2 regions of the Streptomyces sp. NBC_00096 genome follow, and region 2 is predicted to be linked to the other one. Evidence: riboswitches for the same ligand, from Rfam matches in the RefSeq annotation. Region 2 holds a riboswitch; the other holds the start of a gene.

Region 1 (8,647 bases), 4.3 Mb from region 2:
GCGAGCATGCCGGTGAAGTAGATCGGCAGGGAGACGCCGGCGAGGGCCAGGCCCATCGCCGAACGGTCCAGGACCGTACCGCGCTTGAGGGCGGAGATGATGCCGGTGGCGACACCGCCGATCACCCAGAGCACGACGGCGCCGGCGGCGAGCGAGAGGGTGACGGGCAGCCAGTCGGTCAGCAGCGGCCACACCTCCTGCTCGGTCTTGAAGGAGTAGCCGAAGCAGGGCGCGGCGCATTGCGTGACGTCGTTGCCGTTGGCGTACGTACGACCCGCCACCAGCCCGACGACGAACTTGCCGAACTGGACGAGGATCGGGTCGTCGAGACCCATCTTCTGCCGGATGCCCTCGATGGCGGCGGGGTCGGACTGCTTGCCGACGAAGTACAGGGCAGGGTCCGTCCCGATCAGCTTCGGGAAGAGGAAGAAGATTCCGAAGGTCACCAGCGTGATGACCAACAGCATGACGATGACGGCGAAGATCCGCCGGATGAGATATGCAAGCACTGCGCTCGGCCTGGCTGCGGCCCGGGGGCGCCCCCTTCTGGAGAGCGTCCCCGAGCCGCCACCGCGGCCATCACCTGCCCTTCGTGCCTAGCGGGTGTGGCACTGGAACTGAATCGGACGGTTTGTCTACTGGACGCCGAGCGAGGCGTAGTCGTACCGGCCGTTGTACGCGTCGGTGGTGTAGACGTTGGTCAGGCGGCTGGAGCGCCACGAGATCGTCTTGTCGTAGACGAAGGGCAGGTAGACCGCGGCCTCGGAGACCTTCTGGTTCATCTGCTTGTAGATGTCACCGGCCTTGGCCGGGTCGGTCTCCGCGATGGCCTTGTCGAACAGGGCGTTGATCGCCGGGTCGTTCAGCTCGGAGAAGTTGTTGTTGCCGCTCTGCAGGATGAAGCGACCGTCGACCAGCGGCTGGGAGAAGCCCTGACCGGTCGGGAAGTCGGCGCCCCAGCCCATGATGATGATGCCGTAGCCCTTCTCCTTGACGACCTTCGGCGAACCGATGATGCCGGAGGTCTGGGCGCCGTCGAACTGGTCGACGTCGGCCTCGATGCCGACCTGCTTCAGGGCGTTCTGCAGGGAGACGGCCGTGGCGACCTCGACCGGCTTGTTGTTGCGGACCGCGATGGTGGTCTTGAAGCCGCTCTCCTTGCCACAGGCCTTCAGGGCGGCCTTGGCCTTCTCGGTGTCCGGCTTGCCGTCGTTCGTCAGGACGCCGTACGGGTCGTACTTGGCGTCGGAGCCCTTGATGCCGAGCGGCAGCATGTTGGGGGCGATGTCACCACCGGCCTGCGGGCCGCCGCGGGCGGTCTGCAGGGACTTGTGGTCGGCCGCGTAGATGACGGCCTTGCGGCACTCGATGTTGTCGAACGGCGCGACGGTCTGCGGCATGACGGCGTACCGGATGAAGCCGGTCTGGCCGTTGTCCAGGTTGTCCTTGTGCTCCTTCAGCGCGGTGGCGCGGGCCGCCTGGCCGATGCCGGTCGCGTTGATGTCCAGGTCGAACTCGCCGTTCATCAGGCGCTTGTCCATGTCGTCGGCGTTCGCCATGAACGTGACCGAGATGGAGTCCGGGAGCGCCGTGCGGATCTTGTCCGACTCGGGCTTCCAGTTCGCGTTGCGCGAGAGCTTCATGCTCTTGTTGGGCTCGTACGTGTCGATCTTGTACGGGCCGCTGGAGAAGGGCTTGAGACCGTACTTGGCCGCGGTGTCCTTGTCCTGCTTGACCGGGCTGGCGGCCGGCATGGCCAGCATCTGCTCGAAGTCGCCGTTGGGCGCGGGGAGCTTGAAGACGATGGTCTTCGCGTCCGGGGTCTCGATCGCCTTGAGGCCGAGCTTGTCCGGGCTGGTGTCCTTGTACGGACCCGGGTACTCGGTCTTCGGGTCGAGGACCTGCATCAGGTAGACCGGGCCGCCGGAGATGACGTCCTGGGCCCAGGTGCGCTCGATGCCGTACTTGATGTCCTGGGCGGTGATGGGGGTGCCATCCTCCCAGGTCACGTTGTCCTTGAGGGTGTACTTGTAGGTCTTGCCGCCGTCGCTGATCTCCGCGTTCGCGGTGGCCAGGTCGGGGACCAGCTCGGTGCTCTTGGAGCCCGGCTCCGCCTTGAAGCTGATCAGCTGGCGGGTGTAGTAGCGCGAGAAGTCCCACATGAAGCCGTAGTAACCGCGCTGCGGGTCCCACGAGTCGGCTTCCTGGGTGCCGACGAACTTGAGCTCGCCGCCCTTCTTGGTCCCGGCGTTGGCGACCTTGCCTATGGCGGCGTTGAAGCCGGCCGACGCGGACGGCTTCTCGTCCTTCTTGCCGCCGTCGCTGCCGCCACAGGCGGTCGCGGCCAGCATCGTCGCGAGCACGAGCGCCGTGCCGGCGGCAAGCTTGCGCTTGGACATGCGATGGGTAGTCACGATGCTCGCAACCCTCCGTTGTGATTCCGGTTTCGAAGCCGGGTCCGGTGTGCCGTGTGGTTCTGACCTGCGGGTGACCTGCGGGATGCCCTGCGGGGTCGGCTAACGGGAGCCCTTCGGGTCGAGGGCGTCGCGGACGCCGTCGCCGAAGAGGTTGAAGGCCAGTACGGTGATGAAGATCGCCGTACCGGGGAAGATCATGAAGAGCGGATCGTCCTCGTAGGTCCGCACGGCCGTCGACAGGGTCTCGCCCCAGGACGGCGTGGGCGGCTTGACGCCGACGCCCAGGAAGCTGAGCGCCGCCTCGGTCAGCACGTTGGTGGGGATCATCAGCGTCGTGTAGACGGTGATCGGCGCCACCAGGTTCGGGAGCAGCTCGCGGAAGAGGATGTACGCCCGTCCCGCGCCCAGGCTGCGCGCGGCCTCGACGTACTCCCGCTCGCGCAGCGACAGGGTCTGCCCGCGGACGATGCGGCCGATGTAGGGCCACCCGAAGAAGCCGATGACCAGGATCAGGACCCACATCCGCAGGTTCGAACCCTCCACGCCCCAGAGGCTGTTGGGGACGACCGAGACGAGGGCGATGATGAAGAGCAGCTGCGGGAAGGCCAGCAGCAGGTCCATCACGCGGCTGATGATCGTGTCGACCCAGCCGCCGAAGTAGCCGGAGACGACGCCGAACAGGGTGCCGAGCCCGACCGCCACGGCGGCGGACAGGAAGGCGACCAGCAGGGAGATGCGGGCGCCGTAGACGATCCGGCTGAACACGTCGCGGCCGTTGACCGGCTCGATGCCGAGCAGGAAGTCGCCGCTCATTCCGCCGCGGGGGCCGGCCGGCAGGCCGAGCAGCGGGTCGAGGAGATCCTCGTGCGGCTCCTCCGGCGGGTGGCCGAGGACCGAGACGATCAGCGGCGCGAAGACTGCGACGAGGATCAGCAGGAGCACGACGACACCGCCGGCCAGCGCGACCTTGTCGCGCTTGAGCCGCGTCCAGGCGATGCGGCCGGGCGAGCGGCCTTCGATGGCCTTGGCGGGGACGTCGGCTACGGACACGGGTGCGGGTGTCTCCGCGCTCATGTCGTGCAGTGGTGCCGTCATCGTGGTGGGGACCCCTCTCGGCCGACGGGTGGGCCGGCCCATGCCCGCCGCTGTGGCGGCGTTGGTGCGGAGTGGCGCTCGGAGTGCGAGGTGCTGCAGGTACTGCAGGTACTGCGAGTACTGCGAGGTACTGCGGGGTACTGCTCGCGGATTTCCTGTGGCGGAGTCGCTCTCGGAGGACTGACCCCGCTCTTGGGTGGGGAGTCTTCATCGGGCGCTCGATCAGCCGCCAGACCCGCAGGTGAATGGATGCGCAACCGTGATCTGAGGGTCGAGTTCCCGTTATCCGGACTTCACTCCCAGCTCAGCGGAGCAAGACCGTCTGTTCGGTACGGAATCGGACATGGCGCCCAACTCGGCGTACTAGCATGCCTATTGGGCGTACATCAGTGTCGAAATCAGGACAACGCAAAGGCCGCACGGAACGACTGTTCCGTACGGCCTCGGGCTGACTTGGCTGCGATGTCTCAGTAGGCGGGCGCCTGTCCCTCACGGTCGTAGAAGGGCCTGGTTTGCGCCCTCAGCCACATCGCCACCGGATCGTGCTCGTCCGCGAGCGCGACCGTGCACACGGGCACGCCCTCGGGGACCGCGCCGACCGACTGGCGCATCATCTCGCGTACGGATTCCAGCGCGTGCGCGGAGGCGTCGTACAGGTCGAGCCCGACGGCGAGGTACGGGGATCCCAGCGCGGGCTGCACCCAGGCGCGGCGCAGCGAGCGCACGGCGGGGGTGCGGTGCGCGTGCTGCGTGAGCAGCCCGTAGAACTGCGGGAGCTCGATGGCGGGTTCGGACAGCCGCAGCGGGCCGGCCGGCATCCGGTCCAGGCCGGTGGCGATCCGGCGCAGGTCGGCCCAGGGGATGCCGACGCCGCCGCCCTGGGCGTGCGGATTGAGCCACAGCCCCCAGCGGTCGGGGTACAGGGCGCGGGCGATGTCCCGGCCGGTGACCACCTCGTACCCGCGGTTCCAGCCGCTGACGGCCAGCTCCTGCGGGGAGGTCGCGCAGGGCGCGTACCCGAGGCCCTCGACCTCCATGCCGCCGTACTGGGCGTCCGGGGAGCCGGGCCGCCCCTGCCAGAGCAGCATCCACAGCCGTCCCTCGGCCAGGGCGTGCAGAAGGGACTCGTAGCTCTCGTAGCGCCCGGGAGTCACCTGGCGCAGCATGTGCTCGACCTGCCCGACCGCGGCCGTGCCTGACGCACTCACCCGGTACCCCTCTTCGTTTCTTCGTCCGCCCGTCGTCCACGCGTGTCGGCCACCAGCTTAAGCGTGCCTACGACAGGTAGAAGGGGCGTACGCGCTCACGAATAAAGTCGACGACCGGGTCCTCGGCGGCGTCCAGCAGGATCAACTGCACCGGCCAGGGCGGTGGGACGCGGGTCAGGGCCCGGCCCAGCGCGTCCATCGGGGCATTTCGCATACCGGGCTCCCATCCCACCAGGTGGACACCGACGTACAGCTCCGGCGCCCCCGCCTCGACGCTGGCGAGGCAGCGGTACGCGGCCGCGACCACTCCGGTGGCGCGGAACTCCTCGGCGGCGGCGGTCAGGAAGTCGACCGGGTCCTCCTGCCAGTCGGGCTCGAAGAGCCGGACCCGGCCACCGGTGGCCGGCCCGTCGAGCGGGCCGCGACCGGCCCGGCAGAGCTCCGCGACGGCGGGCGGGGGCAGCGGCACGCCGACGGCCCCTTCGGGGTTGATCGCGATGCCGAGCTGCGGGGGCAGGCCCCGGGCGAACTCCACGGCGGGGGCGACGGCGAAGTCCATACCGGGTCCGGCGCAGCCGCGGAACTGCTCCTCGGAGCTGTACACGGGTACGTACGCGTCTCCGTTGATCTCCATGGTGGGCAGGTCCAGGCTGCCCACCCCGCCGGGCAGCGGGATCCAGACCTGGCTGCGCCCGAGCACCTCGAGGATCCGCCCCCCCGCGCCGGGCTGCCCGAGCGCCGCCCCGAGCACCTGCTCCAGCTCGTTCCCCGGCCACATGTACGCCTCCGCTTGCTCGCTCCTGGTCTCGCCCGAGGTTAACGGGCGTCCCCGACGGCCCCGCCGGGGGCTCGGGTGCCCCCGGCCCCGGCCCCGGCCACGGCCCCCGGCCCGTGGCCCGTGGCCGCCGCCCTCAGTGGAAGCCGATCTCCGTCAGCCGGGACGCCGCCGGGCGGTCCAGCAGGGTCACCGAGGCGCAGCCGGCCGGCGGGCGGCCGGACTCGGCCTCGCGCAGCAGCCGGGCCACCGCGCCCCGGTGCCGGGCGAAGGCGTACGCCGAGACGCCCCGGCCCCGCGCCGCCTGCCCGGCCCGGGCCTCCTCGGGGGTGGTGTCCAGCAGCACCAGGTGCAGTGCGCGGCCGCGCCGCCGGGCGGCCCTGGCGAGCAGGGCCCGTACCCAGCTCTGCGTACCGCAGTCGTGGACGACGGCCGGGGCGCCGGAGCGGAGCACCCGCCACAGTCCCCAGTAGTGCGCGATCCGGACGGCCGGCCGGTACACCGCGTACGGCAGGGCGGCCGGCATGCGGCGCTCCCAGCGCTCGCGCGCGTCCTGGGAGTCGATGCCGCCGCCGTCCGCGGCCCGCCTGATCAGAGTGCTCTTGCCGCCGCCGGGCAGTCCGGACACGACCACGATGTCCCCGTCCGCGAACCGCAGCCACCGCGGGCCGCCGGGTCCGCGCAGGTCCCGTACCACCGGGGCGGGCCGGCGGCCGGAGGCCGCGGCCGCCCCCGCAGCGCCCTGCGCCCGTACGGCTCCGCGCTGCGTCGGCACGCCCGCCACCGCGCCCTCGCCGGTGGCCGTACCCGTAATCGCCAGTACTCCGAATCTCCGCACAGTGATCGCCTCCCCCGCGCCGGGTCACCAGGACCCGGTCCCCCTGAGTGTAAAGAGACGGTAATCCGGGACCTCCGGTTCCGCTCCGGTTCGCTCCGCTTCCGGACCCCCTCCCCCATTCGGCCGCACGCCGTGCAATGATGTGCGCCATCTGGACACCAACTGCATACCGGCCGCTTGAATCCGCGCGGGAGAGTCCCGGCACGCCGCAAGGCGGTGCCCGGGCGCCGAAGGAGCAAGTACCTCCCTTGAATCTCTCAGGCCCCGTACCGCGTGGATGAGGCAGATCTGAAAAGCGAGCCGCGTCACCGCCCGTGAGGGCACCGGCGTCGGCTCCACCCAAGGTGCAAGTCGAAGACCTTCCCCTGGAAGCGGGGAACTCTCGGCGAACCTCTCAGGTTCCGATGACAGATGGGGAGGAACTCCTCCTCGTCATGTCATGCCCTGGGACCCGGGAGCCACACCCATGAGCACTGCCCCCCGCCTGACCGCCCTCGATGCGCTGCACCGTTCCCTCGGTGCGACCATGACCGATTTCGCGGGCTGGGACATGCCCCTGCGGTACGCGAGCGAGCGCGACGAGCACAACGCCGTCCGCACCAAGGCCGGTCTGTTCGACCTCTCCCACATGGGCGAGATCACCCTGACCGGCCCCGAGGCCGTCAAGGTCCTGGACTACGCGCTGGTCGGCAACATCTCCACCGTCGGCGTCGGCCGCGCCCGCTACACGCACATCTGCCAGGAGGACGGCGGGATCCTCGACGACCTGATCGTCTACCGCCTGGGCGAGACCGAGTACATGGTCGTCGCGAACGCCTCCAACGCCCAGGTCGTCCTCGACGCGATCACCGAGCGCGCCGCCGGCTTCGACGCCGAGGTCCGCGACGACCGCGACGCGTACGCGCTGCTCGCGGTGCAGGGTCCGGAGTCCCCCGGCATCCTCGCCTCGCTCACGGACGCCGACCTGGACGGTCTGAAGTACTACGCCGGCCTGCCCGGCACGGTGGCCGGGGTGCCCGCGCTGATCGCGCGTACCGGCTACACCGGCGAGGACGGCTTCGAGCTGTTCGTCGCCCCCGAGCACGCCGTGGAGCTGTGGCAGGCGCTGACCAAGGCGGGCGAGGGCGTCGGCCTGGTCCCGGCCGGTCTGTCCTGCCGCGACACCCTGCGCCTGGAGGCGGGCATGCCGCTGTACGGGCACGAGCTGACCACCTCCCTCACCCCGTTCGACGCGGGGCTGGGCCGGGTCGTGAAGTTCGAGAAGGAGGGTGACTTCGTCGGCCGCGCCGCGCTGGAGGCCGCCGCCGAGCGTTCCGCCGCCAATCCGCCGCGCAAGCTGGTGGGCCTGATCGCCGAGGGCCGCCGCGTCCCGCGCGCGGGCTTCTCCGTGACCTTCGACGGCCAGGTCGTCGGCGAGGTCACCTCGGGCGCCCCGTCCCCGACGCTGGGCAAGCCGATCGCGATGGCCTATGTCGACGCGGCACACGCCGCGCCCGGCACCTCCGGCGTCGGCGTGGACATTCGCGGTACGCATGAGGCGTACGAGGTCGTGGCCCTGCCGTTCTACAAGCGGCAGAAGTAACACTTCCCCTCACCTCGGCACCTGCGCCGCACGCAAGACCACCGTTCACATCCACTCCACCGCATCCAGGAGAATCAGGTCATGAGCAACCCCCAGCAGCTGCGTTTCAGCAAGGAGCACGAGTGGCTGTCGGCCGCCGTGGACGGCGTCGCGACGGTCGGCATCACGGAGTTCGCGGCCAACGCGCTCGGTGACGTCGTCTACGCCCAGCTTCCCGAGGTGGGTGACACCGTGACCGCGGGCGAGACCTGTGGCGAGCTGGAGTCGACCAAGTCGGTCAGCGACCTGTACTCCCCCGTCACCGGCGAGGTCGTCGAGGCCAACCAGGACGTCGTCGACGACCCGTCCCTGGTGAACTCGGCTCCGTTCGAGGGCGGCTGGCTCTTCACGGTGCGCGTCGCGGAGGAGCCGGGCGACCTGCTCTCCGCCGACGAGTACGCCGCGCTCACCCACTCCGACAACTGATCCCCGGGGACTCCTGATGTCCGTACTGAACACTCCCCTCCACGAGCTCGACCCGGACGTCGCCGCCGCCGTCGACGCCGAACTCGTGCGCCAGCAGTCGACCCTGGAAATGATCGCGTCGGAGAACTTCGCTCCGGTCGCCGTCATGGAGGCCCAGGGCTCGGTCCTGACCAACAAGTACGCCGAGGGTTACCCCGGCCGCCGCTACTACGGCGGCTGCGAGCACGTCGACGTCGTCGAGCAGATCGCGATCGACCGCATCAAGGC
Region 2 (8,647 bases):
CAGGCGGTCGTCACCGTCACACGTCCGGCGAAGATCGTTGTGGATGCCTTGCGGGCTGCGAAGCAGCCTGACTACGCTCGGTCGTCATCGTCGTGATGGGGGACGATCGGGAGACCGGCTCACGCGGGCGAATGCCTGCGGGGGGTCGGCGCACCGAAGTCGCGGTACGTGGTGGAAACTGTCTGATGGTTACGGACGTTGTGAGTATGTCCGGGTCGGCAGGTGTTGCATTCGGAGTTCGTCCTGCCCCACGGGCGGGTCTGTTTCGGTCAAGGGGAATCGCCCGTGAAGTTGTTTGAGAAGTTGTTCGGCAAGAAGAACCGCGAGGAAAGTGGTGCGGCCAGGCACCGCGCGGGGCATGGAGACGTGGAAGGGCAGGGCGACCGGCCGCTCTTCCGGGACGAGGTTGCCGGCACGGGCGACATTTCGGGCGCGCAGGGCGCGTCGACTGTTGACCCTGCCGGTACCGGACGCATAGGTTTCGGTGAACCATCAACCTCAAGTACGGGTGGAGGGTTTACCTCCGACCCGTATGCCACCAATGCCTCCGCGGGGCAGCCGCGGCGCGAGGAGCCGTCCATGTCGGCCGAGCAGATTTGCAGCAGGTGCGGGCACCGCAGCGATGCGGCGAGCCGGTTCTGCTCCAACTGCGGGGCGCCGCTGCGGGCGGGTCTGACGCCGGAGCGTGCCTCGGAGACCACGTCCACCATCTCGATCTCGGGCCTGGAGGCCTACGAGGCCGAGGTGTCGGGACAGACGCACGTGTCGTCCTCGCTGTCCCCCGAGGCCCAGGCCGCGGTGGAGGCGCTGCCGCCGGGTTCCGCTCTGCTGATCGTGCGGCGCGGTCCGAACTCCGGCAGCCGGTTCCTCTTGGACGGTGAGCTGACGACGGCCGGCCGGCACCCGCAGAGCGACATCTTCCTGGACGACGTCACCGTCTCCCGGCGCCATGTCGAGTTCCGCAGGAGCCACGACGGAGGTTTCACCGTCGCCGACGTCGGCAGCCTCAACGGCACGTACGTGAACCGTGAACCGATCGACTCCGTCTCCCTCCACAACGGCGACGAGGTGCAGATCGGCAAGTACCGGCTGGTCTTCTACGCGAGCCTGCGGGGGCACTGACCCTTCAAGGGAAGGTCCCATGCTGCGTATCCCGGCAGGCGGTGCCGCCAAGAGCGGCACCGCCGGCACCGCCGCCTCGGGCGGACGGCTGGTGAGCATCGGAACGGTGCTCACGGTGCTGCGTGACGAGTTCCCCGAAGTCACGATCTCGAAGATCCGCTTCCTGGAGGCGGAAGGGCTCGTCGAGCCCCGACGCACACCTTCCGGATACCGCAAGTTCAGCACCGACGACGTGGAGCGCCTCGCCCACATCCTGCGGCTCCAGCGCGACCACTACCTTCCGTTGAAGGTCATCCGCGAGCAGCTCGACGCGCTCGCGCGGGGCGAGCAGATCCGCATCCCGGCCCCCACGGCGAACGGGGAGTCCGTCGATCCCGCCAGCCCCGTCGCCCTTTACGGCGAGGTGGGCCGGGAGCGGCCGACCGTGGCCCGGGTGGGGCGCGCCGAGCTGATCGCCGCCGCCGAGGTGGACGAGGTACAGCTCGTCGAGTGGGAGTCGTACGGGCTGATCGCGGAGGCGCCCGGTGGCGGGTTCGACGCCGAGGCGGTCACTGTGGCCCGTCTGGTGGCCGATCTCGGACGGTTCGGCCTGGAGCCGCGTCACCTGCGCGCGATGAAGGCAGCCGCCGACCGGGAGGCCGGTCTGGTGGAGCAGGTCGTCTCGCCGCTGCGCCGGCACCGCAATCCGCAGACCAGGGCGCATGCGGAGGCCACCCTCAAGGAGCTCGCGGGGCTCTCCGTACGTCTGCACGAGGCTCTCGTGCAGACGGCTCTCGGGGTGCGTCTGCACTGAGCCGGGGACCCTTCCCGGCGGGTTCCGGGGGAGCCTTAAGGCAGCCCGACTACCCAAACCTGCCGAGCAGGTCCTAGGGTTGCTGTGTGAACGAGCTCGACGTTGTGGGTGTCCGGGTGGAAATGCCCTCGAACCAACCGATCGTGCTCCTGCGTGAAGTGGGAGGCGACCGGTACCTCCCCATCTGGATCGGACCAGGGGAGGCGACCGCCATTGCCTTCGCGCAGCAGGGCATGGCTCCTGCCCGCCCGCTGACGCACGACCTTTTCAAGGACGTGCTGGAGGCGGTCGGCGAGGAGCTGACCGAGGTCCGGATCACGGATCTGCGGGAGGGCGTCTTCTACGCGGAGCTCGTCTTCGCCAGTGGAGTCGAGGTGAGCGCGCGGCCCTCCGACGCCATAGCCCTCGCACTGCGCACCGGGACGCCGATCTACGGCAGCGACGGTGTCCTCGACGACGCCGGAATCGCGATCCCGGACGAGCAGGAGGACGAGGTGGAGAAGTTCCGCGAGTTCCTCGACCAGATCTCTCCGGAGGACTTCGGCACCGGCCCGCAGTGAGGCGCGGGTCGCGCCGTCCTCCCTGAAATTTCAGCCCATTCGAGTAGCCTTTCCCCGCAATGGGGTACGGGAAACCACTCTCAGGGTGATTATCACTCGGCGTGCCGAGTGTGGCGATCGTTGACGCACCCCTGGTGACTGCCTACCTTCGAGATGGCAGGTCAAGGACGGAGGGTCGGCGTGAGAGTCACGGGCGACGGTATGACCGGGGGCATCCCCGCACGGAGTGACGGTGGGCCGTACCCGCTGCACGGTGGTGCGGTGAACTCCGCGCGCCGTCAGCCGGAGCCCGCGCCGGTCGCTTCCCTGGGGCCGGTGGGTCCCCAGGGTGGCGAGTCGGCACCGGAGCAGGTCGGGTACCGCGGGCCGACGGCATGCGCCGCGGCCGGCATCACGTACCGGCAGCTCGACTACTGGGCGCGGACCGGGCTGGTGGAGCCCACCGTGCGTCCCGCGTACGGGTCGGGCACGCAGCGCCTGTACAGCTTCCGGGACGTGGTCGTCCTCAAGATCGTCAAGCGCTTCCTGGACACCGGGGTGGCGCTCCAGAACATCCGCACCGCCGTGCAGCACCTGCGCGACCGGGGTTTCTCGGACCTGGAGCGCATGACGCTGATGAGCGACGGCGCCACCGTCTACGAGTGCACCTCGCCGGACCAGGTCGTCAGCCTGCTCCAGGGCGGTCAGGGAGTCTTCGGGATCGCCGTGGGCGTGGTCTGGCGCGATGTCGAGAACGCGCTGTCGCAGCTGCACGGGGAGCGCGTGGACACGGGCGAGACGGTGGTCGGGCACAACCCGGCCGATGAGCTGGCCGCTCGGCGGAACCGGGCCGTCTGAGGAACGCCGGGCGCCGAAGCCGCTGACGCCGAGGCCGCTGACCGCATCGACGGCCGGCGGCACGGGCGGCTTCGGGCCGATTGTCAGTGGCGTAGGGCAGCATCGGTGCTGTGAGAGCCGCGCCGACCATCCTGCACCTGGACATGGACGCCTTCTACGCCTCCGTGGAGCAGGCGTCGAAGCCGAGTCTGCTCGGCAAGGCCGTCATCGTCGGCGGGCTCGGGCCGCGCGGGGTCGTGGCCACCGCCTCGTACGAGGCCAGGCGGTTCGGGGTGCATTCGGCGATGCCGATGGCCCAGGCGCGGCGGCTCTGCCCGAACGGCGCGTGCCTGATTCCGCGCTTCAGCCTGTACCGCGAGGTCAGCGACACCGTCATGGGCCTCCTGCGGGAGCTGTCTCCGCTGGTCGAGCCGCTCAGCCTGGACGAGGCCTTCGTGGACCTGGAGGCGGGCGGCGTGGCCTTCGACGCGGAGACCGCGCGGGCCACGGGCGAGCGGCTGCGGGCCGACATCACCGCCGCGACCGGGCTCAGCGGCTCGGTGGGGCTGGCGGGGTCGAAGATGCTGGCCAAGGTGGCCTCGGAGGAGGCCAAGCCGGCCGGGCTGCTGCTGGTCGAGGTCGGCACGGAGCGGGAGCACCTCGCACCGATGTCGGTGCGGACCCTGCCCGGGGTGGGGCCGGCCACCGGGGAGCACCTGCGGCGGGCCGGGATCACCACCGTGGGGGAGCTGGCCGAGGCCGGTGAGGACGAACTGGTCCGGATGGTGGGGCGCTCGCACGGGGTGGGGCTGTACCGGATGGCGCTGGGGCTGGACGAGCGGCCGGTGGTCGCCGAGCGGGACGCGAAGTCCGTGTCGGTGGAGGACACCTTCGACGTGGACCTGCACGACCGGGTGCGGATCCGCACCGAGGTGCAGCGGCTCGCCGACCGGTGCGTGGAGCGGCTGCGGGGCTCGGGGCATTCGGGGCGGACCATCGTGCTCAAGGTGCGGCGCTACGACTTCTCCACGCTGACCCGTTCCGAGACCCTGCGGGGGCCCACGGACGACCCCACGGTCGTGCGGGAGGCGGCGGCCCGGCTGCTGGAGTCCGTGGACACCACGGGCGGGGTGCGGCTGCTGGGGGTCGGCGTGACCGGGCTCGCGGACTACACGCAGGAGGACCTCTTCGCCTTCGCGGTGGCGGCTGCGGCCGCCCGGGGGGACGGAGAGGACGGCGGAGGCGGGGAGGGCGGGGAGGGTGGGGAAGGCGGGCGCGGTGGGTCCGCCGGGTCCACTGGGCCGGACGGGGTGGGCGAGAACGTAGGGACGGACGGGGAAGCCGGGGCGGATGGGGCTGCGCCGTCCGGTGGGGAACCGGGAGGGGAGACGGCCGCCCCCACCCCCGGACGGGCCGCGGTCCCGGTCCTGGTCCCGGTCCCGGACCCGGGGAAGGACCCGGAAGGCGGCGGGGCCGGGCCGTCCGGGTTGGCGGCCGAGCGGCGCTGGTCGGCCGGGAGTGATGTGCGGCACGCGTTGCACGGGCCCGGGTGGGTCCAGGGCAGCGGGGTCGGGCGGGTGACCGTACGGTTCGAGCAGCCCGGTTCGGAGCCGGGCCGGGTGCGGACGTTCCTGGTCGACGACCCCGAGCTGGAGCCGTCCGATCCGATGCCGCTGGTCGGGGCCCCGGCCGCGGGGGCCACGACCCCGGAGCACGCCTGAGGGCCGGCCGGGGCGGGGCGGGCCGGTCAGGGCAGGCGGGTCAGGCAAGGCCAGGCCAGGCCGGTCAGGTTTCGTCGGACGGGGTGTGGCCGAAGTCGCGGCGGAACTCGCTGGGCAGGGCCAGGTCCAGGCCGTAGTGGTGGTAGAGCTGCAGCTCCTGTTCGGGGGAGAGGTGGCGGCCGACGCCGAAGTCGGGGGCGTCCTTGATCAGGGAGCGTTCGAAGGGCACGCGCAGGGTGTCGCCCACCACCTCGCTGGGCTCCAGCGGGACGAAGGCGTCCCGGCTGAACAGGCCCGTCCGTACGGCTGCCCATTCCGGGACGCCCGTGGCATCGTCGAGGTAGACCTCGTCCACGGTGCCGATCTTGGTGCCATTGCGGTCGAACGCCTTGCGGCCGATCAGGCTGCGCGGATCGATGTCGGTCTGCACGGTCCGGTCCCTCCATTTGGTCGCAACTCCTCCGTAATGACTACAAAAGTGCATTTCCGGAGAGGGGGCCACTCGAGGGAGTGCCCAGATCCTCGCTGGTAGGCTGGGTGACGGCTGTTGACCCTGTGCGGGAGAGTCCTCCGAGTGAGCTCGACGGAGGCGCCGAAGGAGCAAATCCTCCCCGGAATCTCTCAGGCATACGTACCGCACGAGGTGAGGCCACTCTGGAAAGCAGGGGCAGGTACCGGGCGCGCAGTGCCGGTCCCTCTCCTCACCGACGGTGAAAGCCGGACCTCACGAGCGATCCTCGAGCGGCCCGGTGAAACTCTCAGGTTGAGATGACAGAGGGGGAGGCCGTCCGGGTGCCCGCGCCGAGGCACCCCTCGCAGGTCGTACGACCAGGAGGCCTCCGTACATGACCGCCAACCGCATTCCGCTCTCCCAGCTGGAGCGAGGCATCCCCTTCGAGCAGCGCCACATCGGCCCGGATGCCGAGGCGCAGGCGAAGATGCTCGCCCAGGTGGGCTACGGCTCCCTGGACGAACTCACCGCCGCCGCGGTACCGGATGTGATCAAGACCACCGCCGCGCTGAACCTGCCCGAGGCGCGGACCGAGGCCGAGGTACTCGCCGAGCTGCGTCAGCTCGCCGACCGCAACCAGGTCCTCTCCTCCATGATCGGCCTGGGTTACTACGGCACCTTCACGCCGCCGGTGATCCTGCGCAACGTCATGGAGAACCCGGCCTGGTACACGGCGTACACGCCGTACCAGCCGGAGATCTCCCAGGGCCGCCTCGAAGCCCTGCTGAACTTCCAGACCGTCGTCGCCGAGCTGACCGGCCTGCCGACCTCCGGTGCCTCCCTGCTCGACGAGGGCACCGCGGCCGCCGAGGCCATGACCCTGGCCCGCCGCGTGGGCAAGGCCAAGGGCAACGTCTTCCTCGTCGACGCCGACGCGCTGCCGCAGACCATCGCCGTGATCGAGACCCGCGCCGAGCCGATCGGCATCGAGGTCGTCGTCGCCGACCTGTCCGGGGGCATCCCGGCCGAGGTCGCCGAGCGCGGTGTCTACGGCGTACTGGTCCAGTACCCGGGCGCCTCCGGTGCCGTGCGGGACATCAAGCCGGTCATCGACCAGGCCCACGGACTCGGCGCGATCGTCGCCGTCTCCGCCGACCTGCTCGCCCTGACCCTGCTGACCTCCCCGGGCGAGCTGGGCGCGGACATCGCCGTCGGCACCACCCAGCGCTTCGGCGTCCCGATGGGCTTCGGCGGACCGCACGCCGGCTACATGGCCGTCCAGGCCAAGCACGCCCGCTCGCTGCCCGGCCGCCTCGTCGGCGTCTCCGTGGACGCGGACGGCAACAAGGCCTACCGCCTGGCCCTCCAGACCCGAGAGCAGCACATCCGCCGCGAGAAGGCCACCAGCAACATCTGCACCGCGCAGGTGCTGCTCGCCGTCATGGCCGGCATGTACGCCGTCTACCACGGCCCGGACGGCCTGCGGACGATCGCCCGCCGCACCCACCGCTACGCCAACCTGCTGGCCGCGGGCCTGACGGCCGGCGGGGTCGAGGTCGTGCACGGCTCGTACTTCGACACCCTCACCACGCGCGTTCCCGGCCGGGCCGCCGAGGTCGTGGCCGCAGCCCGCGAGGGTGGCGTCAACCTCTTCCAGGTCGATGCCGACCTCGTCTCCATCGCCTGCGACGAGACGACCCTGCGCGCCGACATCGAGGCCGTCTGGGCCGCCTTCGGCGTCACCGCGGACATCGAGGCGCTCGACGCCACCACGGCCGACGCGCTGCCCGAGGGGCTGCTGCGCGGGGACGCGTACCTGACCCACCCGGTCTTCCACCAGCACCGCTCCGAGACCGCGATGCTGCGCTACCTGCGCAAGCTCTCGGACAAGGACTACGCGCTGGACCGCGGCATGATCCCGCTGGGCTCCTGCACCATGAAGCTCAACGCGACCACCGAGATGGAGCCGGTCACCTGGCCCGAGTTCGGCCAGCTGCACCCCTTCGCCCCGGTGGAGCAGGCCGAGGGGTACCTCACGCTCATCACCGAGCTGGAGGAACGTCTCTGCGAGGTCACCGGCTACGACAAGGTCTCCATCCAGCCGAACGCCGGCTCCCAGGGTGAGCTGGCCGGTCTGCTGGCCGTCCGCGCCTACCACCGGGCCAACGGCGACGAGCAGCGCACCGTCTGCCTCATCCCCTCCTCCGCGCACGGCACCAACGCGGCCAGCGCCGTGATGGCCGGCATGAAGGTGGTCGTGGTCAAGACCGCCGACGACGGCGAGGTGGACGCGGCCGACCTGCGCGCCAAGATCGAGCAGTACCGCGACGAGCTCGCCGTGCTGATGATCACCTACCCCTCCACGCACGGTGTGTTCGAGGAGCACGTCGCCGACATCTGCGCCCAGGTGCACGACGCCGGCGGCCAGGTCTACGTGGACGGCGCCAACCTCAACGCCCTGGTGGGCCTGGCCAAGCCCGGTCACTTCGGCGGCGACGTCTCGCACCTGAACCTGCACAAGACCTTCTGCATCCCGCACGGCGGCGGCGGCCCCGGCGTGGGCCCGGTCGGCGTCCGGGCGCACCTGGCCCCGTACCTGCCCAACCACCCGCTCCAGCCGACCGCCGGTCCCGAGACGGGCGTCGGCCCGATCTCGGCCGCGCCGTGGGGCTCGGCCGGCATCCTGCCGATCTCCTGGTCCTACGTGCGCCTGATGGGCGGCGAGGGCCTCAAGCGCGCCACCCAGGTGGCGGTGCTCGGCGCGAACTACATCGCCAAGCGCCTGGAGCCGCACTACCCGGTGCTCTACACCGGCCCGGGGAACCTGGTCGCGCACGAGTGCATCATCGACATGCGTCCGCTGTCGAAGTCGACCGGTGTCAGCATCGACGACATCGCCAAGCGCCTGATCGACTACGGGTTCCACGCGCCGACCATGTCCTTCCCGGTCGCCGGCACGTTGATGATCGAGCCGACGGAGTCCGAGGACCTCGCCGAGATCGACCGTTTCTGCGACGCGATGATCGCCATCCGCGCCGAGATCGAGCGGGTCGCGGGCGGCGAGTGGCCGGTCGACGACAACCCGCTCGCCAACTCCCCGCACACGGCCGCGGCGCTGGGCGGCGAGTGGAACCACCCGTACAGCCGTGACGAGGCCGTCTTCCCGGGCGGGGTGTCGGCCGCG

Evidence for each region. Region 2 has a riboswitch for glycine ahead of gcvP (aminomethyl-transferring glycine dehydrogenase). Riboswitches for the same ligand answer to the same signal wherever they lie in the genome.
Region 1: it holds a riboswitch for glycine, as region 2 does, so the genes downstream of both, gcvT (glycine cleavage system aminomethyltransferase GcvT) here and gcvP (aminomethyl-transferring glycine dehydrogenase) in region 2, are expected to answer to the same signal.

Annotation. Positions count from the first base shown of each region.
Region 1 is NZ_CP108221.1:1,803,950-1,812,596, forward strand. Features, by position in the region: gene OG904_RS07490 (ABC transporter permease) at 1-509, opposite strand, end outside; gene OG904_RS07495 (ABC transporter substrate-binding protein) at 636-2,399, opposite strand; gene OG904_RS07500 (ABC transporter permease) at 2,517-3,512, opposite strand; gene OG904_RS07505 (enhanced serine sensitivity protein SseB C-terminal domain-containing protein) at 3,980-4,720, opposite strand; gene OG904_RS07510 (enhanced serine sensitivity protein SseB) at 4,788-5,498, opposite strand; gene OG904_RS07515 (AAA family ATPase) at 5,632-6,309, opposite strand; glycine riboswitch at 6,512-6,615, shown strand; gene gcvT (glycine cleavage system aminomethyltransferase GcvT) at 6,800-7,915, shown strand; gene gcvH (glycine cleavage system protein GcvH) at 7,997-8,380, shown strand; gene glyA (serine hydroxymethyltransferase) at 8,397-8,647, shown strand, end outside.
Region 2 is NZ_CP108221.1:6,072,008-6,080,654, forward strand. Features, by position in the region: gene OG904_RS26905 (DUF881 domain-containing protein) at 1-96, shown strand, start outside; gene OG904_RS26910 (FHA domain-containing protein) at 580-1,122, shown strand; gene OG904_RS26915 (MerR family transcriptional regulator) at 1,142-1,915, shown strand; gene OG904_RS26920 (bifunctional nuclease family protein) at 2,002-2,475, shown strand; gene OG904_RS26925 (MerR family transcriptional regulator) at 2,656-3,312, shown strand; gene OG904_RS26930 (DNA polymerase IV) at 3,423-5,012, shown strand; gene OG904_RS26935 (PRC-barrel domain-containing protein) at 5,077-5,442, opposite strand; glycine riboswitch at 5,561-5,659, shown strand; gene gcvP (aminomethyl-transferring glycine dehydrogenase) at 5,858-8,647, shown strand, end outside.